3 regions of the Solibacillus sp. FSL K6-4121 genome follow, and region 1 is predicted to be linked to each of the others. Evidence: riboswitches for the same ligand, from Rfam matches in the RefSeq annotation. Region 1 holds a riboswitch; each other region holds the start of a gene.
The links. A riboswitch is a leader RNA that binds a small molecule or an ion and turns the genes downstream of it on or off. The one in region 1 is predicted to bind thiamine pyrophosphate.
Positions count from the first base shown of each region.

Region 1 (10,194 bases):
TCTACACGTATGAAAATGGAATCGATTCCAGACATATCGATCCCGTTCTTAATCGTTATGGGTGTTTATCCTGGTGCTACACCAGAGCAAGTAATGGATGATCTTTCAATTCCTTATGAAAAGGCTGTTGAAAGTTTAGAAGATGTAAAGGCTGTTTACTCTACATCGAGTTCAAATGTTTCACAAGTTCAAGTGGAATATGAATATGGCGTAGATATGGATGAAAAGAAACGTCAATTAGAAGCTGCTTTAGATGATATTGCACTTCCAGAAGGTGCTCAAGAGCCTTCTATTATGGCAATCAGTATGAATATGATGCCGGTTATTGCGTTATCAGTAAGTAGTTCAGATGAAGATATTGTCGAATTAACTTCTACGGTAGAACAAATTATCCTTCCAAAGTTAAACAAAATTGACGGTGTAGCATCAGCTACGGTTACTGGTCAGCATTTGGAAGAGGTATCCTTCACATATGATGAAGCAAAAATGAATGAATTAGGCCTAACAGAAGATTCTGTTAAGCAAATGGTTCAAGCAAGCGACTTAGCTGTTTCTTTAGGTTTATATAAATTTGAAGAAGGCGAGCAGGCAGTTGCCGTTGATGGTAAGTTTAAAACAGTGGAAGACTTAAAAGAAATGTTAATCCCTGTTACACCATCTGAAACAAATCCTGTACCGTTTGTAAAGCTAGGCGATATTGCTGAGATTGAAAAGGTTGGTAAAGTTCAATCGGTTTCTCGTACAAATGGTTCAGATGCTATTGCCATTCAAGTTATTAAAGGTCAGGATGCAAATACAGTAACAGTTGTAAATGCAGTAAAAGATTTAATTGAAGAAGAGCAGGAGTTAATTTCCGGTCTTCAAATCGATATTTCTTTAGACCAAGGTAAGCCGATTGAAGACTCTGTTTTCACAATGGTTGAAAAGGCAGTATTCGGGGGATTAATTGCGATTTTAATTATCTTATTATTCCTACGTGACTTTAAATCAACAATCATTTCGATTATTTCAATTCCAGTTTCAGTATTTATGGCATTAATGCTATTGCACTGGATGGATATTACATTAAATATTATGACGTTAGGTGCCATTACCGTTGCAATTGGTCGTGTAATTGATGACTCGATTGTAGTAGTAGAAAACATATACCGTCGTATGCACTTAAAAGAAGAAAAATTACAAGGCCGTGCATTAATTCGTGAAGCAACGATTGAAATGTTTAAGCCAATTATGTCTTCAACATTAGTAACAATTGCGGTATTCGCGCCATTAGTATTTGTAGGTGGTATGGTTGGAGAATTATTCGTACCATTCGCTCTTACAATGTCATTTGCATTAATCGCTTCATTAATCGTTGCGGTTACAATTGTACCGGCACTTTCTCACACATTATTCCGTAAGAAAATTTACGGTGAAAAATCAGAAAGTCAACATAAAGAGGTTGGTAAATTAGCATTAACTTACCGAGGTTTCTTAGAAAAATGTTTAAATCATAAGTGGATTACATCTATCATTGCAATCGTAATGTTAGTAGGTTCATTAGCATTAACACCTTTAATCGGTTTCAGCTTCATGGGTTCTCAAGAAGAGAAGGTAATGTATTTAACATACACACCAAAAACTGGTGAGTTAATGGAAGATACATTAGCGAACATTGAAGAAGTTGAGCAAGAATTAATCAAGCGTGATGACATCGATATTTTACAATTATCGGTGAATACTGAAACTTCAACAGACGCAGCTTCAATGATGACTGGCGGAGGTGCTGGTGGCGGTTTAATCTACGCTATTTTCGACCCTGATATGGACGATTTCGCAGGAGCGAAAAAAGAAGTAGAGGACTATATCTTCAACGTTGGTCAAACAGGTGAATGGAAAACACAAAACTTCGCGATGGGTATGTCATCGAATGAAGTAAGTTATACATTATACAGTGAAGATTTAGATAAGTTAAACGAAGCTGTAGCTCAAGTGGAAGATGTATTAGTTGATATCGACGGATTAGATGAAGTTGAATCAAATGCTTCTGAGCCTTATGTAGAAAATGTGATTAAAGTAGATCAACAAAACGTATTACAATACGGTTTAACTACTGCACAAATTTTAATGGCATTACAAACAAATACAGCAAAAGAAGTGTTAACAACTGTTGAAAGTGATGGCAGTGACATTAATGTTGTTGTACAGCGTGAAGCTAGATCTGCAGCTGCTGACATTGATGAATTATTGGAAACACCAATTCAAACTGCAACAGGTCAATCGATGACTATCGGAGACATTGTAGAGCTTGAAGAAGGTACGACTTTAAATTCTTTATCTCGTCAAAAAGGTGAATACTTTGCGACAGTATCTGCAACAATTACTGACAAAGATATTTCAAAAGCAACATCTGCAGCGGATGAAAAAATTGCTGATTTAGAGCTACCTAAAGGTGTTACGACTGGTGTAGGTGGTGTTGCAGCTGATATGACTGAAACATTCACTCAGTTAGGTGTAGCGATGATTGCAGCGATTGCAATTGTATACTTCATCTTAGTTGTTACATTTGGTGAAGGTTTGGCACCATTTGCGATTTTATTCTCATTACCATTTACTGTAATCGGTTCTTGGATTGGATTATTCGCGACAGGTCAAACGATTTCTGTATCAGTTATGATGGGACTACTGATGTTAATCGGTATCGTTGTCACGAACGCAATCGTACTTGTAGACCGTATTATCCGTATGGAACATGAAGGTATGAATATGCGTGAAGCAATATTGGAAGCCGGGGCAACACGTTTACGACCAATTTTAATGACCGCGATTGCAACAATTGGTGCGATGTTACCAATGGCATTCGGTGGTGCTGGTGGCGGACTAATATCTCAGGACTTAGCCGTAACAGTAATTGGTGGTTTATTATCATCAACAGTACTAACTTTAATCATCGTTCCGATTGTATATGAAGTATTATCAAGAATGCTGAAGAAAAATCGTAAAGATGTAAAAGACAATTAATATGGGCGGCCTGTAGGAATAATATTCTTACAGGCCGTTTTTTATTGTACAGTTAAGGGTATAGAAGTTAAGTTTTATACACCTAAGTGGGAGGAATTTCATGGGAAAAATATTGCTTTTTAGTTTAATATTTTTTGCAGCAGCCATTATTAATCCAATGACTACAAATGCTGCTACAGAAAAGGTTGACCTTGGAAAATATCCGGTACAAGTGATTGCAAAAAAGAATATAGAATTGAAAGATAAAAATGGGGCTGTTATAAAAAAAGTAGCAAAAGGTGAGAAGCTTTTATTAACCGGGATACATGGTAAGCAAGGTATCGTAAAAAATTCGTCTAAAACCACTTTTCTTACTTTAACCGATGTCCACTATGACCAATTAGTCGACGGTTCGAAAGTTTTAACATTTGATGAGGTAGCCTCAAAGTTAAAGCTAATATCACAAATGTATCCTTCAATTACGAATTTACAGGAAATCGGACAATCAGTTGAAGGGCGTTCTCTCTATTCCATAAAGCTCGGAACTGGTAAAAAGGAAGTTTTATTCGATGCAGCTTTCCATGGTCGGGAACATATGACGACCAATGTGCTGATGGAAATGATTGATACATATTTAAAGGCTTACTTGAATGGTACGAAGATAGAAAAATATGATGTAAAAACGATATTAAGTGAGGTAAGTATTGTGTTTGTACCAATGGTTAACCCAGATGGTGTAACACTTTCACAAGGTGGAAAAGTGAAAACACCTATGGCCAAGTTAAGAGCGATGAATGGGAGCTCCAATTTTAATCGTTGGAAAGCAAATATAAATGGTGTCGATTTAAATCGTCAATTCAATGTGAACTGGCAATTAATAAAAATGACAAAGCCTTCGTTTAAAGAATATAAAGGTAAGGCGCCGAATACAGAGCCTGAAGCACTTGCAATGAAAAGACTGATTGATCGCGGCAATCATTTAGCCTATGTATCCTATCATTCTTCCGGTCAAATTATATATTGGAGTCGAGCGAAGACCGAATTTGCTCGTACTAAAAAGCTAGTAAAGGGAGTTTCCTCAATTACAGGCTATAAAATGATGCCCGTAACAACAAAAAACGAACCAATCGCAGCTTCTGAGGACTACTTCACAAAAGTTAAAGACCGACCTGCGATGACGGTTGAAATTGCACCATATGCCGGTGAAGCCTCGGTGCCACTAAAACGCTGGAACAATGTTTGGAAGCAAAATAAAACTGTCGGACTTTACGTAGCGAATGAAGCGAGAAAATGGTAGGCAGTAGGAAAAAATTTAAATTACCGTTGCATTTATTCAGAATTATCAGTAGACTAGTAGTAATTAAATGAATTTGCAGGGGGACACGTAAGTGTTGAGAAGGTAAAACCTGACCCTTAGAACCTGTTCCGTTAACACGGGCGTAGGGAGCAAAATGTACAAGCTAATAATCGTACGTGGCGCTCTCCATCTTTTTGGAGAGCTTTTCTTTTGCAAATTTTTTAATTGCGGGGGGACACATTTGTGTTGAGAAGGTTAAAACCTGACCCTTAGAACCTGACAGTTAATACTGGCGTAGGGAGCAATAAGTGCGTACATATGCACTTTTTTAGGCATCTCTACTTTTTGTAGAGGTGCCTTTTTTGCTTACGCCTCCAAGGAGGAAATAGGATGGATTTTTGTAAAGAAGTAAGAAAGCAAACGGAATATTATTGGGAGGCCAGTTTGAAGCATCCATTTGTACAAGGTATTGCTGATGGAACATTGGAGCTGGAAAAGTTTAAATTTTATATGCTGCAGGACGCCTATTATTTAAAGCATTATATGAAACTACTAGCGATGCTGGCAGCAAAAGCTAATGAGGATGAGGATGTAGCTTATTTCCTGGAAACCGCGAACTTTATACGGGAAGCAGAGTTAGAGCTACACCGTACGACTTTTAAAGAATTGCACGTTACACCTGAAGAAATCAGAAATTTCCAAACAGCACCTGCAGCGTACAATTATGTTAGTCATATGTATCAAGCATTTTATACAGGGGCGATTGCCGACGCATACGCTGCGATACTACCTTGTCCGTGGTTATATCAGGAAATCGGGGTCGCATTACGAAAAGCAACACCGGGTGTTAAGTTGTATCAGCAGTGGATTGATTTATATGCCTCTGCTGAGATGGAGGAAACAATTGAAAAACAAAAGGAAATGATGAATCGATTTGCACAGATGCCAGGAAATGATGAACGTGAATTGACAGCCCATTTCAAGCGCAGTTGCTATTATGAATGGCAGTTTTGGGAAATGTCCTGGACTTGTCAGGATTGGCAACAGGAAGTGTATATGAATGAGCATGCTACGATTTTATAAGGGCATAGGTGTATGAAGTTAATGGCAGTAACAGATGATTGTCAGCCGATTTTAGCATTAGCGCAAAAAATTATTCAGATACAGCAAAGTGTGGATTATATACAAATACGTGAAAAGACAAAAACAATAAAAGAAGTGATAACTCTACTTGAATATTTGGATGCAGGAGAGGTTCCAAAAGAGAAAATAATCATAAATAGTCTTGTGGATATCGCCTTGTATAGCGATATTCCCACAGTACATTTACCCGAAATAGGGTTTTCTGTACAACAGGTGAAAGAGAAATTTCCGCATCTCAATATAGGGAAATCGGTTCATGATTATACAGGCGCAATGGAGGCAGAGCGGCAAGGGGCTGATTATGTTCTTTATGGACATTGCTTTGAAACAAACAGCAAAAAGGGAAAGGTTCCAAACGGTCTTTCTCCTATTAATGAAATGAAAAAGAACTTAAAAATTCCCGTCTTCGCGATTGGAGGAATTCATGTAGATCGAGTCCAGGCACTCCATGATGTAAATGCAGATGGGATTGTAGTTATGTCGGGTATTTTTTCGGAAACGCATCCGTGTGCAGCAGCGAACCAATACAGGGAGGCCATTAAAGATGCAAGCAAGCTATGACGTAGTCGTAATTGGCGGAGGGATTATTGGAAGTGCAATTGCTTTTTATTTAGCAAAGAATCAAGTTGAGGTGGCCGTGCTTGAGGAAAGTCGAATTGGACTAAAAGCGACAAGTGCAGCGGCGGGTATGCTTGGAGCACATTCGGAATATGAAGGCGATGGAAAGGAGTTCTTCACTTTTGCGAGATACAGTCAGGCGCTTTATACGAAGTTAAAGGATGAACTATACGGGCTAAGTGGCATTGATATTGGCTGCAAAAAGGGAGGGATTTTAAAGCTGGCCTTTTCTGAACGTGACAAGAAAGAATTAGGAGCAATACTCACACTGCCTACTGTGAAATGGCTTGAGGCAAATGAAGTAAGAAATCTAGAACCCGATGTTTCCCCGCATATAATAGGAGCTGCCTATATTGAAGAGGATGTTAGTGTATTGCCGTATCGTGTATGTCAGGCCTTTTTTAAAGGGGCACAAGTTTACGGTGCATCCATTTTTGAACATACAAAGGTGTTAAAGATTCAAAAGCAGTTGGATTCTTTTCAAATAGATACAACACTAGGGATGATCAAAGCAAAACGGGTTGTTATTGCTGCGGGTGTTTGGAGTAATCCTTTTTTTCAGCAGCTAGGAGTAGAGCAGCAAATAACACCGGTCAAAGGGGAATGTATTGCTGTGGAAGGAAGAAGCACTTTTTTAAAACACACTATTTTTCATGATAAATACTATATCGTTCCTAGAAATAATGGGGAGCTAGTTATTGGAGCTACTATGGAGGAAAATGATTGGTCAGAACACGTAAGTCTAGATGGCATGGAAACATTAATTCAAAAAGCGAAGGAACTCTTTCCTGGAATTGGTCAGATGAAGATGAATGCTGCTTGGTCAGGATTGCGTCCACAAACATTCGATCAAAAACCATTTATAGGCTTTCATCCACATGATGAATCGATATTATTTGCGACAGGACATTATAGAAACGGGATTTTATTAGCACCAGCAACAGGAGAGATGATTACGAGCTTTATATTAAATAGGACTGTAAAAAAAGAATGGGTCGAGGCTTTTCAGATCAATCGACCGAACAGGAGATGAGTAAGCGATGTCTATTACAGTGAATGGGAGAAAGCAACTCGAGCTTTTTGAAAATGTTCAGCAATTACTGAAACATTATGGCTTAGAAAATCGCATTGTTGTCGTAGAAGTGAATCAGGAAATTGTTATGAAAGAAAGCTATGAAACGACGCGCTTATCACAAGGTGATGTTGTAGAGATTGTTCATTTTGTTGGAGGAGGATGAAGTATGTTAAAAATCGCAGATCGCACATTTCAGTCTAGACTGCTGTTAGGGACAGGGAAATATCCGTCATTTGAGTTGCAGAAAAAGGCAGTAGAAGTCTCACAGGCAGAAATTTTAACGTTTGCCGTAAGAAGAATGAATATTTTTTCAGAAGAGCAGCCTAACTTTTTGGAACAGCTTGATTTGACGAAATATACGCTATTGCCTAATACAGCAGGAGCCAAAACGGCAGAGGAAGCGGTGCGTATAGCAAAACTTGCTAGGGCATCGGGATTGTGTGACATGATTAAAGTCGAGGTCATTGGAGACTGGCATACATTGCTACCGGATCCCCTTGAAACCTTAAAGGCGTCAGAAATGCTGTTAGAAGAAGGATTTATCGTTTTACCGTATACATCGGATGACGTCGTTCTAGCTAAACGCCTTGAAAGTTTGGGTGTTCATGCGATTATGCCAGGTGCTTCACCAATCGGCTCAGGCAAAGGGATTATTAATCCAATGAATTTAAAGTTTATTATAGATCAGTCAACGATTCCGGTTATTGCAGATGCAGGGATTGGCTCGCCTAAAGATGCTGCCTATGCGATGGAGTTGGGAGCAGATGCGGTATTACTGAATACAGCTGTAGCTGGCGCAAAGGATCCTGTAAAAATGGCTGAGGCAATGAAGCTCGCGATAGATGCTGGCAGATTAGGCTTTGAGGCAGGCAGAATAGAAGAAAAAGAGTATGCAACTCCGAGCAGCCCGACAGCAGGAATGGTGACGCCTTGAACAATCGTTATGCAAGACAATCCTTATTTTTAGGAGAAAATACGCAACAACGTATCCAGCAAGCAAAAGTCTTAATTATTGGGGCAGGTGCACTTGGCTCAGCGAGTTCTGAAATGCTGGCGAGAGCAGGAATTGGGCATTTGACGATTGTTGATAGAGACTATGTTGAATGGAGCAATTTACAGCGCCAGCAGCTCTACGTCGAGACAGATGTCCATCGCAAATTACCAAAGGCTATCGTAGCTAAACAAAGACTGGAGCAAATAAACAGTGAAATTATTATTGAAGGTATTGTGGAGGATGTGCACGGACTAAATATAGAAACATTAATGCAAGGGTATATGATTGTTGTCGATGCAACGGATAATTTTGAAACAAGCTTAATCATTAATGATGCGGCAAATAAGCAAGGAATTCCGTATATATTTGGTGCCTGTGTCGGGAGCTATGGTCTTACATTGCCTATCGTCCCAGGAGAAACCCCATGCTTACATTGTTTACTGCAGCATTTACCGATGGACACGATGACCTGTGATACAGTGGGTGTCATTAGCCCAATTGTTCTAGTTACGGCTGCGTATCAAGTGACATCCGTAATGAAATGGCTTTCAGGAATCCCATTGCAACCAATTGTTCAATCGGTCGACCTGTGGAAGGAAGAGCACGCAAAGATTCATGTATCGAAGCTTAAAAATCCACATTGCCTTACTTGCGGTGAACAACCAATTTACCCTTTTCTCCAATTAGAGCAACAAATGAAGGTAGGGGTGCTTTGCGGGCGGGATGCGGTTCAGCTAAGACCTGGCCAATCGTATAAGTATTCGCTAGAACAAATTGCAGAAAACATAAGTAAGCAAGTGACAAAGCTAATAGTAAATCCATATTTACTATCGTGTCAGTTTGAGACATACCGCATCGTTTTCTTTGAGGATGGTCGCGCCATTATCCATGGTGTAGCAGACCCTATGTTAGCAAGAGTTGTTTATAATCGATTTATACAAATAGGCGGAAGCAATCAAAGAGTGCAAGTGTAAATATTTCAAATGAAATGTGGTGAACAAGAGAGTACGAAACATAAATTCGTACCCTTAACCTATTTGGTCTGATTAATTGCCCTCCTAAAATAAAGGAAGATTTTACCGTTATTTGAATGATGTCGGTTATTTTAGGATAAATAAGGGAACGTTTTACCGCTATTTTCAATAAAATCATTAAATTTCTTGTTTTTTAGGTCAATAACGGCAATATGTTCCCTTATTTTTACTATTTTTCATGTTATTTTAAAAATAACGGAAATTCATTCCTCTATTTATCTCGTTACGCAATTCAATTTAAAAAAGCTTGGGAGGCAAGCCTGGAAAGCCTGCCTCGGAACGGATTACAACGGACGGGAACCTCAATAACACTTGCTTCATCGTCTTTTCCCGGAGCGCAGCAGAACGGACTTCATTAGAAAATCTTATTTTCAATTTCTTCTCCCACACTAATAGTTATTAACCGTAATATTTCCATAAAAGATATTAGTTGTTGATAATTGAAATTTGTTCCTGTATAGTAATGAGCAACTTATTAAGGAGGAATGTTTATGCTGAAATTAAAGGCATCCATATTTTCTACAACACATCATCATACAAAGTAGTCTTGCTATCTTTATTAATTTATTAATATCGAATAGGAAGACTATTTTTCGTGGAATCGTATACATAAAGCCGTTATAGGAGCTTTATATAGACGATTTTTTTTATTGCCAAAAATAAAGGGGGAACACAGCAATGAAGAAAATGGATTATCAAAATGTAAGGGGTACACAGGATTTTTTACCGGAGCAAGAGGTTGTACGACGTAAAATTCGCCGAACGTTGGAGGATACATTTATTTTATACGGCTGTAAACCATTAGAAACACCGATGATTAATTATACCGATTTAATGGCTTCCAAATATGCGGGTGGGGCAGAAATTTTGCAGGAAATGTACACCTTAACTGATCGTGGCGAACGTGATTTGGCACTTCGTTATGATTTAACCATTCCATTCGCAAAAGTAGTCGCGATGAATCCAGGGCTTGCGATGCCATTTAAACGTTATGAAATCGGGAAGGTGTTTCGTGATGGTCCGATTAAAGCTGGACGATTCCGTGAGTTTACGC
Region 1 is NZ_JBBOCS010000002.1:637,135-647,328, forward strand. Features, by position in the region: gene MHH95_RS12600 (efflux RND transporter permease subunit) at 1-3,000, shown strand, start outside; gene MHH95_RS12605 (M14 family zinc carboxypeptidase) at 3,101-4,276, shown strand; TPP riboswitch at 4,344-4,442, shown strand; TPP riboswitch at 4,496-4,594, shown strand; gene tenA (thiaminase II) at 4,667-5,359, shown strand; gene MHH95_RS12615 (thiamine phosphate synthase) at 5,381-5,980, shown strand; gene thiO (glycine oxidase ThiO) at 5,964-7,070, shown strand; gene thiS (sulfur carrier protein ThiS) at 7,078-7,275, shown strand; gene MHH95_RS12630 (thiazole synthase) at 7,279-8,046, shown strand; gene MHH95_RS12635 (ThiF family adenylyltransferase) at 8,043-9,080, shown strand; gene MHH95_RS12640 (histidine--tRNA ligase) at 9,819-10,194, shown strand, end outside.

Region 2 (10,194 bases), on a different contig from region 1:
CTAGAACCGACTTGCCAAAATGGCTTTATAAAGAATACGAAACCTTTCATAACACGGTAACAGATAAAACGTTTCCATGTTTTTTCGGCATGAGTGGTGAGCTCAAAGGTGAGCTTCGCTATGCCTATATTAATCAGGATGACTGGAGCAATCTTCCTGCCGCAGTCGGACATTTCCTTGATTTATTTAAGCTACCAAACTACAAAAGACACGGACTGTTTGTCTTTGTGGAACCATTTGAGCAAGAGGGCTCTCTTGAAGATTACCGAAAGCAATTTTGGGATATACTACAATACTTGCATAAAGAAGATGAAGTGGAATGGCCAGTAGATAGTCCTCGTGACCCTGAACATTATTTGTGGGATTTTCATTTTGCCGGAGAGCCAATTTTTGTATTCGGAAATGCACCTGCATATAAAAAGCGGAAAACACGTCATTTAGGAAATGCAATGGTTCTTGGATTTCAACCTCGGAAAATTTTCGAAGGGTTAGAAGGAACTGAAAAAGGCGGAATCATGTCTCGTGAAAAGGTTCGGAAACGTGTAGAGGTTTGGGATCAGCTACCTAAACATCCGGATATCGGTCATTACGGTGACCCAACTCATAATGAGTGGAAGCAATCATTTATTGGTGATGATATTATACCTATTCAAGGCAAATGTCCTTTCCAACATAAGTCGCTAACCTTAAAACTAAGCCCCAATTAAAGAAAACGGTTACAAAGAAAGTTGTGCTAAAAGTAAAATTTTAGCACAACTTTTAATGTCTTTTCCCATTCGGATTAAATTTTATTTTTCTATCCCTGCTATCCCAAAGCCTCCTGGCCCTGCATGTGTAGAGATCATTGCACCAGCTTGCATCCATGTTACATGTTCAAAACCAAATTCCTTCGCGAGTTCTTCCATCTGCTTTTTAATACTTTCATCAAGCCCAATAGAATAAATCAAGTATAGCTGTTTTCTATCAATATCATATTCGTTTAAATAGTCTCGTAAAAGCTTTTCGGCAACGATATTCATTTTCCCTCGATATTTTCTTGTTGAAACAAGCTTCCCTTCCTTTAATTCGATGCATGGCTTAATTTTTAATAAAGCTCCTCCTATATAGGCTAGGTTACTTACCCTACCGCCCGCTTTTAGAAAATCCAAACTTCCAGGCAGGAAAGCGAGTCTTGTCTTAGGAACTACGGATTCTATTTTCTCTATTAAACGGACATGGTCAATGGAAGGTTCCTCCTCGAGCAATGAAGCTGCATACATAACTATAGCACCTAATCCACCAGTTACATTTAAAGTATCAACTAAAAAAAGATTATCAAAATTCTCCGCTGCAATTAATGCACTTTGAAATGATGCCGATGCTTTAGACGTATAACCAATATGAATGATGATGCTGTCAGGATATTCTGTTCTAATTTTAGTAAACAAATCCTCATATTCATGTATATTTGTTGCTGCTGTGGAAGGAATTTTTTTTGTACGACTATGAAAATCAAAAACTTCTTCTACAGATAACTGACCATCTAAATAATCTTTCCCCTCCATAATGACATGCATCGGTACTACTTGAATTTGATGTTTCTCAACTAGATCTTTCGGTAAATCCGCTCCACTCTCAGTCGATAAAATTATCCTTTTCATTGTATACCCCTTCCAAATTACATACCTATTTTGATGTGTATTTATTTTTTATTTAACTTAAATATACACTAAGAGGATGAATTATCCAGTGAATGTTCTGAAAATTAAAGTAACTAATTCAAAGGTTTCTTCTCGATAGAGTACTTGCTTAAATGCTTAATCGGATGCCAATGCTGTAATGACAGCTCCCACCGCCTGTATCCAAGCGCCAACTGCATTCATTACTTCTCCTTCACTTGTATCGTTATCAGCAAAGACTTCAATTACATTTCCAATTAGCTGAATTATATTTCCTGTATTCGCTATAGTTTGTAAAAGAGTTAATTTCCCTTCAGTATTAATTGTAATTCCAACTCCAACCACTTGGAGCAGGTTACCTTGCTGTTCTAATAGTTGACCTGACTGTTCATTCTTAGAGAATATTCCTGCCACAACAGCTAAGTTTCCTATTGACGATAGTTGACCACCTACCCTATCCAGTAAGGTGTTTTCAGCCTCTGCAACAATTGCGCTTCCTCCAGCTTCTAGAATATTACCAATTATATTAAAATCATTTAGTGTTTGCTGAGTAAAAAAAGTAGAGGGCGTACTCCCGATTGCAGATACAATTGTCCCAACAGCTTCAATCCAGTTCCCTGCAATAGTAGTAATATTTGATTCATTGGAGTTGTTATTCCATCTAATGCCCTTCGAAGTATTCCGCTTCCTACTTTTGTTGCGGAACATCAATTTATCCCATTTATCCAAAGAGATCTTTTGTTTTTTAGCGTTGTTTTGGTTGTTAGAATTACTATGGTTTATCATTTTTATCCACCTACTGTTCATTAGTAAGGTAAGCTATAACAAATTACGAGATAGTAACTTTTTATGCCGATATGGAGGTTGTACATTCCTACCGACTAAACCTAGATATTGCAGTATATGTATTTTTAAATAGAATAATTGGACCTGGATTGACCAATTATTTCGTTGATTAATATTATAAAAATCCGAGAAATCATCCTCGGATTTTCAGGTCATTTATAATAATTACATTTCACGGCAATTCAGGATCGGTGGGTATAGGATACTTTACCTCTGAATAATTTTTCATTAGCAATTCTGTTTTAATCAATTGTCCCGTTACTTTGTCGATTGTCTTTCGCCAAATCTCATTTTGACGATAGTTTTTCCCGTCTTTTTTTAAAAATTGATGGTTTCTTTCCTCAATATGGTAAGTGTAAGGCATTTCTTCATTCGCAAAAATTGCTCCTTTTAAAAGTTTATCTGTTACCCAAACTTTTATTTGAAAAGGTTTAGTTGTCGGATTATAAATGCGTAAATCTACATAATTGTAAAAAACACTTGCACCACTCCCAAATGGAAGCGTTCTTCCCGAATCAGGAAATGGGTCGAAACTATGATGATGCCTTTCTTTAATAATTAGAGGTGTATGTAGCGTCATCCAATACAGTAAATTAGCAAGCTGACAAATCCCCCCTCCAACACCTGTCTTCACTTCTCCCATTGAGAGCTGCATTCCTTCAATGTAGCCTTTTGCTTTTGTCGTTTTCCCTACTAAATGCCAAAACGAGAAGGTTTCTCCAGGCTTAATAATTACACCATCGATTGCACTCGTAGCAATTTTCAAATTAATTATTTTATTCTCCTGTAAGTTAGGATCACTGTCTCCTAATTTCCTTCTTAGCAATGATTGGTGTTTTTTACATGTAAAAGGGAATGTAGTTATCAACTCTTTATACGTTGCAAATCGCTTTCTTTCTATTAGATTTTCGATAGACCGAAAAAGCCTTTTCTGTTCAATTCGTAAATAATAGAAGATTGGATTAAGTTCGGATAATCTCAATATTTTATTCCTCCTTTAAACTAGAAATTTTTATTAATTCTATGTAGTTAAAACGCTTACTCATTACACGAAGCGCTTTATTTCTCTTTGTAATTATTCAACAGAACTGTTTTTATTCCTTTTAAAAAAGAACTTGCTCCCTAACAGAAAGATATATCTGGAAAAGAGCAAAACCCCATTACCTACTCTTGAGGTAATGGGGTTTCAATTTAAAAGTTTTAATTAACAGACTTATAATTATTCCAGGCGTTCACTAAATTTGTTGCTGCTTGCTTTGGATTTTCAGCCTCCGTTACAGCTGAAACGACAAAGAAACCGTCTACACCAGTTTTTGCTAAGGTAGGAATATCCGCGAGTTTTACACCCCCGCCTACGACTACGGGAATCGAACTAAGCTCAGCAACTTTCGTAATATCAGCAATACTTCTCGTAATCACTTTTCCGTCTTCCCCAATTCCGCAATCAGGTTTTGTTGAGGTCTCATGCAACGGTCCTACGCCAAAATAATCAAGTTGAGAGACATCCTCTGTTTTAATATAGTCAAATAATTGATCAGCTCGAGCAGATAAACCGATAATGAGGTCTTCCCCTAAATATTCGCGACAAACGCTCACTGGGATATCTGTTTGTCCTACATGAATGCCATCTACTTTAATCCCTTGTGATCTAGCCGCTAAAACAACATCAAGACGGTCATTTACTAGGAGTGCAACCTCATCGGATTTTCCAGCCTCTTCAATGACCTCTGCTGCTTGACGTGTTAATTGAATCAATTCTCTTGCAGAAGCAACTTTGGAACGTATTTGGATGCAAGTAAAGCCCGCACTTACTGCCTCTTTAATAATCGTTGCGACTGGACGGCCTTTTGTATTTTCAGGACCTATAACTAAATAGGCTGAAATATCAAGCTTTTTGATATTACCCATATTACCCTCCTAAAATATCATTTATTTTATCTATTTTTGTATTGATCGTATTCGTATATCCCGGACGGATATCAGCTTTTAACACCACTTCTGTTCGAATTCCTTTTTCTGCAAGTATAAAAGTCGCTTCTTTTACTACTTTCATCACTTCATCCCATTCTCCCTCAATTTCTGTAAACATTGATGTAGTTCGACTCGGTAACCCCGAATCTCGAATGACTTTCACAACCTCGGCGATTTCCTGTCCCAATTCATCCCCTACACCAAAAGGCGCAATTGCTACTGCTACTAATGTATTCATAAATTAATCTCCTCCAAATCAAATGAGTTGTTTGCAATTTCTTCTGCTGTTGCTTTATATAATTCATCCAAAAACTGCGCTTGGAAACTTCCTGGACCATCTACTTTTAACTCAGCGCGTTTTCCAGCTACATTGTATACTGCACTAGCAGTAATGGCTGCAATAAACGGAGTAGTTGCTGTTGCATACACAGCGGCAACTCCACCTAACGAGCAGCCTGCCCCCGTAATTCTCTCCATAAAATGAGAGCCCCCATAAGAGATAGCTATAATAGAGCCGTCTGTTATTAAATCCGTTTCTCCTGATACAGCAACCGCACCACCCGTCCACTTTGCAAGAGCAATCGCTGCTCTTTTAGCCTCGTGTACAGAATCTGTAGCATCCACACCTCGTACCCTTGATTCCTCTGCTCCTCCATCTAATGCCCATAAACCTGCCAATGCTATAATTTCTGATGCATTTCCTCTAATAATGGTCGGTTTAAATGCCTTAAATTCCTGTAGTAGCTCTGTCCTTAGTGAACCAATGCCTACAGCGACAGGGTCCAACACCCATGGTTTTCCTGTTTCATGCAATACCTTTGCTACATGAGGTAATGTCTCTTGATAAATAGGTAATAGCGTACCCACATTTATATAGGTTGCTCCCCCCGCTTTAGCCATAAATTCTGCTTCATCCGGTAAATACACCATAGCGGCAGAACCTCCAACAGCAAGCTGTGCATTTGCAACGAAATTAATCGTGACAGTGTTTGTAATGGAACCTGCCATCGGATTCGCCTTTTTTACTGTTTCTACAGCCTGGATAATTTCATTTTGTATCTCCTGCTTAGTAGCCATTTCCATCACCTTTCTATAATCATTCTTCATATGAACGAATAGATTCACAAGACGGGTCTTACAGGTAGAAATTCACTTAGCATAAAAAACAAAAAAGTGCTCTCCCTAAATAAATGGGAAAGCACAATTCAAATTATTGCTTATAAATATAATGAATCGCTTCCCTACGCCAGTTTTAACTGACAGGTTCAAAGAGTCAGGTTTTAACCTTCTCAACTCAAAAGAGTCCCCCCGCAATATATGCTATTTTGTTTGTTCCTCCATACTATCAACAGGTATGTCGAATGTCAAATTCATACATTTACGTGCCTCTATACCAACGTTATAAAGGTTCAATAATACATCGAATTAAAGTATGAATTGCATATTATTTGGAAAAAATAAAACAATAAACTTATTACATCATTTGAACAGGAGTTAAGAAAATGGTCCAATCTTCAAATGAAAAAAACAATAGTCGCCAATATCTCGATGGCCAATTAGATGAAAATATTGCAGTAATAAAAAAAATACTTGGAAATTCTGCAGATCTTATTATCCGAAAAAGCAGAATTGGCCGGTTGAACCATCCTTTTGCTTTAATTTATATAAAAGGGCTTATAAACGAGGATTTATTAAATAAAAATATATTAAAAATTCTTGAATTAAACAGAAAACATATTCACTCGAATTTGTTTGATCATGTCTATGAAGAAATAATTGCCATTGCTGAGATCAACAGATCAAAGGAAATGAAGCAGGTAATTAAAACGCTTTTAGCCGGCGATACAGTTTTCTTACTGGAAGGTGTAAGTGAAGCCGCACTTATCGGAACGAGCGGAATGGAATATCGTGCCCTTGAGGAGCCGCAATCTGAATCCGTTATTCGAGGGTCCAGAGTAGGGTTTATAGAGAATTTTAAAATTAACCTCTCGCTCATTCGCCAGGAAATCAAAGACCCCAATCTTCGAGTCGATATGATGGAAGTTGGCACACATTCCAACCAGAAAATTGCCATTTGTTATATTGATGGGATTGTAAGAGAAGACCTTTTACAGGAAGTTTTGCGTCGCGTTAAAACAATTGATATTGATTTCGCACCGGATTCTGGATTTATTGAACAGTGGATTGAAGATAATCTTCTGTCACCCTTTCCACAAATTTTAGATACAGAAAGACCGGATAGGGTGGCTTTCAATATATTGAGAGGTAAAATAGCCATTATTGTTGAAGGGTCACCCTTTGCTCTCTTAATGCCTATCACTTTCGGGGATTCATTAAAGTCAATAGAAGACTATAACCAACGTTGGTTAATAAGTTCATTACTACGATTATTGCGCTTATTCTCTTTCTACATGACTATATTTTTACCAGCCCTATATGTTGCATTAATTTCATACCATCCAGAATTAATTCCGGCTCAGCTATTATTTACGATAACTGCCGCTAGGGAAGGGATTCCATTTCCGTCCTTAATTGAAGCTTTAATCCTCGTCTTTTTTTATGAAGTATTGCAGGAGGCTGGAACAAGACTCCCCTATAAAATCAGTCAGACAATTGGGATTGTAGGCGGTATAGTTATTGGTCAACTTGCCGTTATGGCGGGGATTGTAACTCCCATCATGGTTATAGTTATTTCTCTAACAGCCATTTGTGCATTCACAATACCCAATTACAGCTTTGCGATTGGCTTGCGAATAGTTCGTCTCGCTACTATATTTGCTGCCGCAATTTTAGGACTATACGGAATTATTTTAGTGTTTATTATGATTTATGTTCATCTTGCCAACTTAAAAAGTATTGGTATTCCATATACACAATCATTTTCTCCAGGCAACTTATGGACCCTTGAAAATATTGTCGTAAGGGCTCCGATTACAGTATTGTCAAAACGCTCATTTCAGCCATTCCTGAAATCGAATAGGAAAAAGAAAGACGGAGGATCAGTGAAGTAATGAAACTTTATAAAAACAATGAATCGATTCAAGATAAAGACATTATGTTTGCTGTTGCTTCGAATACGATTAGTATTACAATTCTATTTTTGCCTCGGTATATAACCGAACATACTGTATCATCGGATGGCTGGATAGCAATTTTATTTGGAGGGTTGATCGCGCTTCTTTTAGGATGGATTTTAGCAAAAATAGCGGTATCCTTCCCAAATGAACCCTTTTTCTCTTTTGCCTCCTATTTAGTATCAAAGCCAGTGGCAGTCATACTATGCTTTATTTTTGTTTTTCAATATATTATTATCTCTTCGTTTCAAATGAGGGAAATGGCTACCTTGTCTCAGGAGTACTTTTTTGATCGTACCCCATTGGAAGTTGTCTGTTTAGCGTTTATCCTTGTCGTTATATATGCAGTATCTGGCTCGAGGGTGGCCATTTTCAAATTAAACATTCTCTTTTTCCCTTTTGTTGTCGGCGGGTTAATTTTATTAATTATTGCTCCGATGTGGGCTATTAAGCTTGAAAATTTACTTCCTGTGTTTCAAACCGATTTTAAAGGACTTCAGTCTGGAACAATATCCAGTTTGAACGCATTTCTAGGATTTGGTATTGTAATATTTTATATTTCTCTTATAAAAAAACCTGAAAAAGCAGCTAAAATGACTGTTTTAGGCATTTTATTTCCATTTACCTTTTATATCATTATTTTTATTATTTGTGTTGGCGTCTTTGGGAATGCAACGGTCAAAAATCTTTATTACCCTGTATTCGAGCTTTCAAAAATAATATCGATTCCAGGAATTTTCTTCGAACGCTTTGATTCGATTTTATTTATCATCTGGACAATTATTGTATTTACAACCTGCTTAATGGCATTTGATATTGCAGTAATGCTCATTAACCAGCTAATTCCTAAATTAGCCAAACAAACGATTATTTTTATTTTGTCACCCATCATTTTCTTTTTAGCCATGATACCTAAAAACTTTATTCAAATTAATAACATTGCAAAATATATGGCTTATTTAGAGATAATTTATATGGTATTCGTCATATTTCTACTAGGAACTATGCTATTAATAAGAGGTAGGAGAACCCATGATCCCTTATAATAAACTAATATTTTTAATTTGCTGTCTCCCACTTACAGCCGGTTGCTGGGATAATCTTGAAGTAGAAGATCGTAGTTTTGTAACAGGGATTGCGATAGACCTAGCTAATAATAAACCAGCTCCCTCAGAAGAAAGTGTGGCTGCTAGGGACTCAAAAGGTCAACAGCAGCAAAACTCACAGCAGCAAAATAATAAACCTTCATCAGGGCAAGAACGCATAAAACAAAATCAAAATGAATCTTCATTACAAACCGATGAAAGAGTTTTAAATTATGAAAAAGATGAGGATTATGAACAAAATGAAAATAATAAATTCAAATTAACACAACAGCTTTTAAACCCTTCTACCTTTAGCTCACAACAAAACACTAACAATTCAAACGCCACTTCATTTCGTAACCTATCACAAACTGGTGACACCATTATTGAAATGAACCGCGATATGATAAAACAGGCTGGAAGTAGGACAAACGTGACACATTTAAATATTGTCCTTTTTTCGGAAGCCCTTGCAAAAGAAGAGTATTTATTTGCTGATCTGATGGATATTTTCCTTCGAGAAAAGGAAATGTTACGGAGCGTTAAAATCGCCATTACGGAGGAGCAATCAAGCGATTATTTATCAATTCTCCCTGAAAACGAGAAAGTACCAAGTAAATATTTATCCAAAGTTTTGGAAAATAAGTCGACCTTAGATATTGCCCAACCTTTAACTGTGGGAAATGTTCAATCCTATTTGTTAATGAATCGAAGTTTTATTATTCCTTTTATTAGTCAGGTAAATTCAACGACAGTTAATTATGATGGAGTTTCGGTATACAGCGGTATTAAGAATAAAGTTGTTGGTAATTTAATTGGAGATGAAGCAAAAGGAGTAAATTTTATTCAATCCAAAAATCAGACAGGGACGATTAACACAAAACTTGATGATCACGATGTCACCTTCGAAATCTTAAACATCCAAAGTAAAATATCCCTGAAAGATAAGAAAATGCCATTAAAATTCAATATTAAAATCGACGTTGCTAGCGGAGTTGCTGAACAGTATGGCCAACTTGATGTTATGAAGGAAGAAAATTACGAAAAGCTAAAAAATACTTTAGAAAAAGAAATTAAAGAAATAACGGAACATACCATCTCTATTTTACAGAATCAGTTATATACAGACGTTATCGGATTAAACACTTATTTATATGAAAAGCATTATCCGCTTTGGAAATCCATTAAAGAGGAATGGGAAGAGGGTCAGCATTATTTCATGAAGAGTGATATACAAGTTGATGTCAACGCAACTATCGAAAAGCCAGGCAACATTATAAAATCACACTAAAGGTGGAATTTTTTTGTGGAATAGTCTTATGGAACATTTTACTGATATACCTACTATGCTTTGTACCTTCCTGTCATTCTTTATTCCATATACAGTTTCCAAAATATATAACAATTTTTCCCACCATACAAATCCTCCTTGGAAGAACGAAGAAAATTAGCATGCTCGTATCCTTTACAATACGAAAAACCATGAGTAGAATAAAGTTAGTTTTAGAATAATACTTGATTTATTTTTGGTGAAAAAGCACGATCCAGTTTGAGGATATC
Region 2 is NZ_JBBOCS010000001.1:374,218-384,411, forward strand. Features, by position in the region: gene MHH95_RS02000 (YqcI/YcgG family protein) at 1-707, shown strand, start outside; gene MHH95_RS02005 (DegV family protein) at 789-1,640, opposite strand; gene MHH95_RS02010 (DUF6944 family repetitive protein) at 1,797-2,444, opposite strand; gene MHH95_RS02015 (VanW family protein) at 2,677-3,486, opposite strand; gene MHH95_RS02020 (thiamine phosphate synthase) at 3,705-4,412, opposite strand; gene MHH95_RS02025 (MTH1187 family thiamine-binding protein) at 4,414-4,713, opposite strand; gene thiM (hydroxyethylthiazole kinase) at 4,710-5,552, opposite strand; TPP riboswitch at 5,696-5,795, opposite strand; gene MHH95_RS02035 (spore germination protein) at 5,978-7,486, shown strand; gene MHH95_RS02040 (GerAB/ArcD/ProY family transporter) at 7,486-8,595, shown strand; gene MHH95_RS02045 (Ger(x)C family spore germination protein) at 8,582-9,925, shown strand.
Region 2: it holds a riboswitch for thiamine pyrophosphate, as region 1 does, so the genes downstream of both, thiM (hydroxyethylthiazole kinase) here and tenA (thiaminase II) in region 1, are expected to answer to the same signal.

Region 3 (10,194 bases), on a different contig from region 1:
TAGAAAAACACGGATTAAATAACAGTATTACGCATGTTGATTTTATGATTGGTTCTGCGCAAATGAATATCGATGGCATTACTGAAGATGGTCAGGCAGAAGCTGTTTTCCGTGATGGAAACTGGGCATTCTAAATCTTCAAGATGTCGCCATATTTACAATTTATTCTGTAGTAAATGCATAAATCCCCCTACAATGTTCCAATTTATTAGGTTATAATTGGTTAATGATTCTTATTATTAAATAGAGAGGAGTTTTTATGATGTTTGATCACCGTCATCCGTTTTTGTCTGATTATTATACGTTAGTTTTAGGTTTCTCAGCAGTTATTCTCGTTCTTTTAGTAATGTTTATTATGTACTTACGAATCGGATTACAATCTCATGACTCTGTTATAGTAGATTCAAAGGCTAATGCATTCGCGCCAAACGAAAAATCACTAGATGGTCACCACCATCATTAATATTTTTCACAACCGTTCTATTTGAGCGGTTGTTTTTTATTGCTGAATTACTGCTTTAGTTCTCTTTATTTATTGGATTTTTAACTATAATTGTGCGCATTTATTTGAATTATCTAAATAATATTTTAAAATGAATACAGAAACGAAAGGGGTACGAATAAATGTCTGCATTACAAAATATTCTAGAGTTTAATGAAAAGTTTGTTGCTGAAAAGCAATATGAAGAATACGCAACAACGAAATTCCCTGATAAAAAGATTGTTGTTTTATCTTGTATGGATACGCGTTTAGTAGAATTATTACCAAAAGCAATGAACTTGCGCAACGGGGATGTAAAAGTTGTTAAAAGTGCTGGCGCAATCGTAAATCACCCATTTGGTGGCATTATGCGCAGTATATTAGTAGCCGTGTATGAATTACAGGCTGATGAAGTATATGTTATTGGTCATTATGATTGCGGTATGAGTGCCGTTGATTCAAATGTTATGATCGGTCATATGCTTGAACGTGGAGTAAAACAAGAAACGATAGATGTTATTAATTATGCACGCGTAGATTTAAAAGAATGGTTACGTGGTTTCGGCGATATTAAAACGAGTGTTTTAAAAAGCGTTGACTTAGTAAGAAAACATCCATTAATGCCTGCTGGTGTTCCTGTACACGGTCTTATTATTGATCCTGCAACTGGTAAATTAGATTTAGTAACTGATGGATCTGAAGAAGTAAAATAATAAGCTATAGCCTTACCCACAGGACTTTTTTGGGTAAGTGCTATAGCTTTTTTTATAATCATACAACTGTATAAAATCACCTATTTATATATTCTCGCTGTAATATTGCGTACATATAATGGTCAACCCATTTACCATTAATAAATAATAATTCTCGGAGTAAACCCTCTCTCGTAAATCCTGACTTCTCTAAAACGCGTATAGATCCCACATTTTGAGGAGCGACATATGCTTCAATACGATGAATATTTAAAGTTGAAAATGCGAACTCCATTACTAAACGTACCGCTTCGGTTACAATGCCTCTTCCTATAAATTTTTCATCCATAGAATATCCGATAAAACCGCTGGAGTATGGCAATCGTTTTATTGAATAGAGCGAAATATGACCAATCAGTCTACCTGTTTCATTATGGAAGATCCCAAACGAAAACTCTCTATTTGTTTGCAAAAGATGCATGCTTTCCATTATTTTCTTGTACTGTGTCTCTTCTGTATAAAATTCATCCCGATGTAACGGCTCGTATGTTGACCAATAAAATTTATTATCCACTAATAGCTTAGTCAATGCTCTTGCATCAGACAGTGTAAATGTACGCAATGAACATTGTTGCCCAATAAGTTGAACCATTGGACCCTCCTTCTTTCGAAATAGCTTGATTAAGCTTTTCATTTAACTCACCTACATTTCACAGCCAAACTTACTTATCTGTTTTTGATTTTTTCTTTTTTGGCTTTGGCTGTATTTCTATAAATTCAGGTTTTTCACTATCTGCCGCAAGTACCTTATGTTTTTCAAAAACATTGGTAAGCTGAAGACCTCGTTTAGTAATTTGTGTTTCGATTTGAGCAACCGCTTCTTTTAGCACTTGTACTCGAGCATAAAATTTATCGTTGCCAGGGATTAAACACCAAGGGGCATTTTCTGTATTTGTTTTAGCAAACATTTCATCTGCCGCTTCCATATATAAATGGAACTTTTCACGATTTCGCCAATCTTCATCTGTGAGTTTCCATGATTTATATGGGTCTGCCGCTCTTTCCATAAAGCGCTTCAATTGCTCATCCGCATCAATATGAACCCAGAACTTAACTATAATATAATCTTCATCCGTTAATTGCTTTTCAAAGTCATTTATTTCGTTATAAGCACGCTTCCATTCATGTTCTTTTGCAAAGCCTTCAATGCGTTCCACTAATACACGACCATACCAAGAACGGTCAAAGATGGCAATCTGGCCATGCTGAGGCAGCTTCCGCCAAAAACGGTGCATATAGTGATAACGCTTTTCGTGTGGCTGTGGCGCGGAAATTGGTGAAACGATTAAACCACGTGGATCAATGTGTTCTGTTAATCGCTTTATTGCGCCCCCTTTGCCTGCTGCATCCATGCCTTCAAATACGAAGATGAGACCGATTTTATTGTTGTATAAAAATTGCTGTATATTAAGCATTTCATACTGCAACTCTTTCAATTGCTTTTTGTAGAGCTTCTTATCCAATTTTAATGTCAGATCCAGATCGTTTAGGTTTTGCATTCAACGGCCCCCTCTATTGCGAATCATTATATATATTTTACTTGAAAGTGTTTAGAAATGGTAATTGTTGCTGTAATTTATTTGAATCGTTTGATTATTTTATGTTAATCTAATCTCCCTATAGAACAAAAGTAAAAAACGTGGCCGCATTATATGCTTCCACGTTTTTTAATTAGTCTTCTAATGTTGTTAAAATAATTGGTTTATCTTTCGTTACAATAATCGAATGTTCTATTTGTGCAACTAATGATTTATCCGGAGTAATAAATGTCCAACCATCTCCGGATTCAACAATATGCTCTGCCTTTGCAGAAATGAACGGCTCTACTGCTAAAACCATCCCTTCTTTCATAATTGTTGTATCCCAAGCATCATAATAGTTTAATACGTGGTTAGGCTCTTCATGCAATGATTTACCTAAACCATGACCTGTTAAGTTCATAATTACCGTTAGGCCGTGATCACGCGCTTCACGCTCAACTGCCTTACCAATTTGATTTAATTTTGAACCTGCTTTAACTTTTGTCATTGCACGTTCAAATGCAGATTTTGCTACAGCACAAAGTTTTTCCTTATCTTCATAGCCTTTTCCAACAACAAAGGAAATTCCTGTATCTGCAAAATATCCATTTAAAGAACCTGATACGTCGATATTGACGATATCTCCTTCTTGAATCACTTTATTACCTGGAATACCATGTGCCACTTCATGATTCACCGAAATGCAAGTATAGCCTGGGAAGTCATATTCACCTTTTGGGCCTGAAATAGCGCCAGCATCAGCAAACATACGTCCTGCAATTTCATCCAATTCTTTTGTCGTCACGCCAGGTACTGTCGCAGCTTTCATCGCTTCACGAATTTCAGCACAAATACGTCCTATTTTTTTAAACGCTTGGATTTCTTCTTGAGTTGTAACAATCATGTGTAACTTCCTTCCTCTTAAACAATGTCTACCCTTAACTATAACATACTTAAAATCGGTTGTAAGTGTTCATTGTTTTTTTAAATGATGTGTTTAAATACAGGAATTATGTGCAAAAATGATATATAGATTAATGTACATTTATAATAAAAAACAAACTAGATTTGAAGTGTGGAAATCCGCACTGCAAACCTAGTTCTATTATAATAATTTAATTTATTGTACTTTTTGCAATAAACGTGGTGCAGAAGTGAATAACAGAACGGCAATAATAGCTGTAATAATTGTTGCTGGCAGCATGTAGGAACCGTTGTAGAGAATTGAATATGTCCATACATTATCGTCGCCTGCAAATTCCTTAAAGAAGACAACTCCGGCAAGTAAGTGGCAAACGAATCGTAAAGCTCCACCTAATAACGTACCTATTATAATATAGAGTGCCATCTTTGTTTTATGGAGTGACTGTGTTGCTTGCAATAAAGGCTTTCTTATAACTGCGGCTAAACCTACTACAGTAAAAGCAAGACCATAATCCAGAATTGCCTGAAGCCAGTGGACGATATACGCTCCAAACATCATTTGCATTATTCCAATTAGTAGGCCAGTTGCAAGACCTGCTGTTAGCCCCCAACGAATTGCCATTAAAATAATAGGAACCATTACAAAGCTGATCGATCCACCTTGTGCCCACATTTTAAATGATATTTGATCCAACACCAGTCCGACGGCAGCGAAAATCGCTATTTCCACCATCATAAGTAATCTTTTTTTGTCCATAACAATGCTCCTTTCTTTTTTCCGATGTAACAGAAGTGAAGAAGGAATAGAAATTCATCTGCAAAAATAAAAAACGATAATCAGGACAAAAGCCTGACTATCGTTTGAACAGTCGGTTTCTATCCACATCCCTACGCAAGTGCTAACTTACAGGTTCAAAGAGTCAGTGCAGTTACGTGCACAATCTCAGCCGACTTACTCGGCTCCCCTTGTGGTACATCTAAATAATTATTGTTTGAACAAACTTATTGTATCGAATAATTTTCCAACTTTCAACAGCCGATTTTTTTGAAACTAAATTCCAGACAGATGCGTATACAAGCAAAGGAGTGAATGAAATGAATCAATCAAAAGGTTTGAGTGCTTTAAGCTATTTAAGCTTTTATTTTGCACCGTCTATCTTGCCGTTTATTATATATATAGTTTCAAAAGATGATTTTGTAAGGGCGCACTCCAAAAAGGCTTTTATTACACAGTTTATCCCGATTGCTTTTGGTATTTTGTATATTATTTACTTTTTCGTTTCACTTTTTTTAACGCATGAAACGTTGACTATGCAAGATTTCTTTGTCAGTTCACATTTTATTGCCATTGTAGTTTTAGTTATTATGGTTTCAATAGTAGGGATTTGGAATTTAGTGAAAGCTATTAAAGTTCTACGTTAATGTTTATGAAAGCTTCATAATTGGGTATATTTCTTATACGAAATGATATTCGTTAAGGAGTGAACACTTATGAAAATTAACAAACTTGTTAAAACAGCAATTAAGTATGGTCCAATACTTTATCCAATCATAAAGAAAATGATGGATAAAAAATCTTCTACTCCACAACCCGCAACTGCTACACGCCGAGCTACAAAACGCTAACGTAAAAAAGATATTTCACCCTATCATTCGAGTGAAATGTCTTTTTTTTTTGAAAACTTTTATTTAATAATAATTTCCGTTTTACTATAGCCTTCTTTTAACTTTTGTACTTGTAAAATGACCGGCATAGCTGCTTTAAGTTCGGCGACATGTGAAATGACACCGATTAAGCGTCCTGTCTGCTGTAGGTCGATTAAAATATCGATAGCGCGGCGCAATGCCTCTTCATCCAATGTACCAAAGCCTTCATCGATGAACATTGTATCGATATGCACACTACCTTGAACACTTTGGATAACATCCGCCATTCCTAAAGCTAATGAAAGTGATGCATTGAACTTCTCACCGCCGGACAATGTTTTTACATCGCGTGTTTGCCCTGTATTACTATCATATACATCAATACTTAACCCGCTTTGAGCATTTCCTTCCTTGCGACCCGTTGACTTTAAAAAGTATTGACCATTTGATAAAACTCGAAGTCTCTCGTTTGCAGCATGTGTTACTTTTTCTAAATAACCTATTTGCGCGAATCGCTCAAAAGAAATTTTCGCTTCATTCTGTCCACGAATTAAATCATAAACATGTTCAACTTGCATTAATTTTTCTTTATAATCTTCTATTTGTCGAGCTGACTTTTCAAGCTTTTCTAAAGTTTTCCCACACTGCAATGTGTAAGAATGAACTAACTTCATTTCTGAATATTGTGCTTCTACTTGCTCTGTAAGAAGCGTAATTTGTTGCTCAAAAGCTTTTAAGTCCACCAATTCTTTTCCTTCTAGCATTTGATGTTCTTCTGCAATTTGCACTGTTAAAGTATGAAAACTTTGCTTATAGTTATCTAAAGTTTCCTGAATTTGCTGTTGAACATGCAATGGAAGCAGTGCTTGCTTATATGCTTCTAAATGGAAGCCTTCTTGTATGAGTACAGACTCAAATGAAGCTTGCGTTATTTTATTTTCCTGTTGTTTGTCAGTTAAATTATTCATTGCATGTTGATAATTAACTTCACAAGACTTTTCTTCTAATTGGATATTTTGCAATGCTTCCAACGCTTTTTGTATTGTATTTTTCAAATGATGATACTTTTGCTGGAGGCTTGTCAATGCTTCTGTAACTTGTTGAACCGTAGAAAATTGCGGCAGTAAAGACTTTTCACTTTGCTCAAGCTTTCCCTTCTCTTGTGCATATTGTTGATCAATTTCCGATACATATTGCTGCCCTTTTTCAATCCGACCTTGAAGCACTTCTTTGTTTTCCAATAGCTGTTCCAACTTTTTCTTTTCTATTACTAATTGCGCTTGTTGCTGTTTTTGCATCGATAATTGATTCGTCAATATAGATAGTTGCTGCTCGTATTCGTCAAGAGATGAAGGGTCAATTTCCAGCTGTTGAAGTATCAACTGTTTTTCATTTAATGCCGCTTGTTCTACCTCCAATTTCGAACTTATTTGATAAAAGTTCTGCAGTGCATTGTCACTTTCACGGCGTAATACGGTCAATTCATTATCGTCGACATCCATTGCTTCACTGCTATGGATCGCTGGATGCTCTGTGCTTCCGCATACAGGACACGCTTCCCCATGTTGAAGAGATGTAGCGAGAAATGCAGCATGATTACTGCGTATCTGTTGTTCCAGCTTCTTTAATTTATCCTGGGAATGATTTGCAATTTGTTGTTTTTCAGCCAGTGTTTTCGTTAATGCCGCTACGTTAGATTGGAGCTTTAAAGTTTCTTTCGCAAGCTCAATTTTCTTAGTCATCATTGCATGTGCTTCAAACGTTTCCTGGTACGAAGCCACTTTTTGTTCCAGGTCATTTATAATTGTACGCTGCTCCTGATGCTGTTCTTTTAATGCAATATCTTCTTTTAGAAGCTTTTCAAATAATTGTTTTGCGTTATTTTGATTTTCCTCTATTTTTAAAACGGATTTCCGCTGGTCATCTATCGATTGATAAATCGGTAATAGCTGTTCTAACTGTGAAATAGTTTTTGAATACTCATCCAATAAAGGTTCATGTTGCTTTTGTTCTTCATAATATTTCAATGCATTTTGAAGCTGCAACTTTACCTGTTCAAAATCCTTTTTTGCACGTTGTAATGCTACTTCTGCTTTTTCAAGCTGAAGCTTTACTTTCTCATGTTCACGCTCTATAGGTTCGATATGTGTTGCTTTTTTTGCAAGCTCAAGACGTTGTTTCTCGTTTTCCATAGTTTGTTCCTGCTGCAGGAGCTCTGCAAGTTTTGTTTTTCTTAATAAGTATTTTTCAATACGCTCATTTAATAGCTTTTGTTCACTATACGTTTCATTTAATTGCTGTAATTGTAATTTGGATTTCTCATATTCCGTTTTTAATGTTCTGCAATGTTCTTCATAATATTGCTGTTCCAATAATAAGGCTTGCTTTACTTGATATAGATTTATCACATCTTGATTTACCGCTGAAAATAGCTCTGATTCTCTATTAGGTAGGCGCGATAGAATTTCATGAATGGTATTGTCTTGCTGCATAATTGATTGATCATATAGCTTTTCGGCAGACTTTTTTTTCTCACGCAAAAGCTCGACCATTTTTGTAAATCGTTCTGTTTTGAATATTTTACGGAAGATTTCTTCTTTATGTTTCGATTCGGATGTCAATAGTTTCTGAAATTCTCCTTGTGGGAGCATCACAATCTGATTGAATTGAGATTGGGTTAAGCCAATCAGCTCTTCTATTTTCGCTTGAATTAGCTTTACTTGAAACTTTTCTACAGCCGGAACTTCTACGCCACCCGTAATTTCAAAAAACTCCCGTTTCGCACTCGTCCCATTATGACCAAATTTTCGCCAAATCCGATATAAACGTCCGCGCACTTCAAATTCAAGCTCAACTTCAGTATCAATCGTCTCATCGGCAAAATCACTACGTAAAAAAAGAGACTTTTCACGGTCTTCCCCACTGCCTGAATCATAAAGGGCAAATGTTATCGCATCAAAAATAGTCGTTTTTCCCGCACCAGTAGCCCCTGAAACGACAAATATTCCATGCTCATGAAGTTTCGTAAAGTCGATAACTTCCTTTGTTTGATATGGTCCAAATGCTGTCATCGATAATTTAATAGGCTTCATCGTTACAGCACCTCCTGTAATTCTCGTTCATTATCGATCAGTTGCTGAAGAATGTCTGTATAAATTGCTTTAGTTTCCTCACTTAGATGCTTACCAGTCATTTCTGTGTAAAACAGCTCAAACAATTCCGAATCATTCATTTGTACACGGTTTAAAGTATCCGCCTGCTGCTCAAGCTTTTCATAAACGACCGTTCTTTCAATATGCAAAGCATTCGGATAAACAGTACGAACAAGTTCAGCGGCCCCTTTAACAAAACTTTCATCCTGCAACTTTACGAAAACGTAATCATCATTTTTATCATGTTGTAAAATATCATCAAGTAGTCCTGAAACAATGCGCATATCCCGAATCGGCGTCAGCAACTTTTTTTCCACAGCTACGGAGCCATCTTCTTTCAGGTCAACTATTAAAAAACCTTTTTTATGTGTTACTTCAGATTCGGAGTATTTTAGTGGTGATCCTGCATACTGTATTTTTTCATTTGCCACAAAATGCGCCTGATGTAAATGTCCCAGCGCTGTATAGCAAAATGGTTCAAACAATGCTGAGTCAATGCACTCTGTACCACCTATCGTCAATTTACGTTCTGAATCGCTTGTATTTTGTTCGGGCATCCCATCTTTTGTAACAAAGGCATGTCCAACAATAATATTGCGTTTTTCCGGATCAACTGTTAACTTAATTTCTTCAATAATCCGTGCCATTGCCCCTTCATGGGTCGTAATCGATTCATCACCAAAAATATTTCGTACAATTGAAGGCTCTGCAAAGGGAACTAAATAAAAATGCACTTCCCCATACTCATCATGCATAATAACCGGTTCAAAGTAATTTTCAAGATGACCGACAATATGCAATCCACTTGCCTTCATTAAATCACTACCAAAGTTTAAACGTGTAGCGCTATCATGATTTCCAGCAATTGCGACAATCGGTGTTTTTTCATCGATTAATATTTGTTTAAAAGTTTTATTTAAAAGCTGAATTGCATCAGTAGGTGGTACTGATCGGTCATATAAATCTCCCGCTATAATGACTACGTCTGGCTTTTCTGTTCTTATTTCCTCGATGAACTGTTCGATTACATATTGCTGATCTTCCGTCATTGATACACCTTGTACGAGCTTTCCTAAATGCCAATCTGCTGTATGAAATATCTTCATGAATAACGCCTCCTATTTTATTTACTATAAGTGTACATGACTAAAATTAAAAAAACCACACTATACGAACGAATATTCGTACAGTGTGGTTATACTTATTATTAATAATTTGCTGTCATTTTTCCAGCTGAAATTTCTTCCATATAGTGACACGCAGCTTCATGTGTATCTTTCATAATGGCAGATGTACGTAAAACTGGCTCTTCCGTACGGCATTTATCTGTCGCAAATGGACAGCGTGTATGGAAGCGGCAACCTTGTGGCGGATCAATTGGTGACGGTACATCACCTTTCAATACGATTCGACTTTTCACTGCATCCGGATCTGGTACAGGAATTGCCGATAAAAGCGCTTTCGTATATGGATGTTGAGGATTTTCAAACAAACTGTTTTTATCTGCAATCTCAACAATTTTCCCTAAGTACATTACGATAATACGGTCAGAAATATGACGTACTACCCCTAAGTCATGAGAGATGAATAAGTATGTTAATCCATATTCATCCTGTAATTCCTCTAATAAGTTCAATACTTGTGCTTGAATTGAAACGTCAAGTGCAGATACCGCTTCATCACAAATAATAAGCTTTGGGTCAACTGATAATGCACGG
Region 3 is NZ_JBBOCS010000001.1:316,325-326,518, forward strand. Features, by position in the region: gene MHH95_RS01730 (aminopeptidase) at 1-134, shown strand, start outside; gene MHH95_RS01735 (hypothetical protein) at 263-463, shown strand; gene MHH95_RS01740 (beta-class carbonic anhydrase) at 625-1,194, shown strand; gene MHH95_RS01745 (GNAT family N-acetyltransferase) at 1,271-1,825, opposite strand; gene MHH95_RS01750 (polyphosphate kinase 2 family protein) at 1,896-2,732, opposite strand; gene map (type I methionyl aminopeptidase) at 2,905-3,657, opposite strand; gene thiT (energy-coupled thiamine transporter ThiT) at 3,874-4,434, opposite strand; TPP riboswitch at 4,546-4,654, opposite strand; gene MHH95_RS01765 (DUF4870 domain-containing protein) at 4,773-5,099, shown strand; gene MHH95_RS01770 (hypothetical protein) at 5,169-5,303, shown strand; gene MHH95_RS01775 (SMC family ATPase) at 5,363-8,416, opposite strand; gene MHH95_RS01780 (exonuclease SbcCD subunit D) at 8,419-9,582, opposite strand; gene MHH95_RS01785 (ABC transporter ATP-binding protein) at 9,684-10,194, opposite strand, start outside.
Region 3: it holds a riboswitch for thiamine pyrophosphate, as region 1 does, so the genes downstream of both, thiT (energy-coupled thiamine transporter ThiT) here and tenA (thiaminase II) in region 1, are expected to answer to the same signal.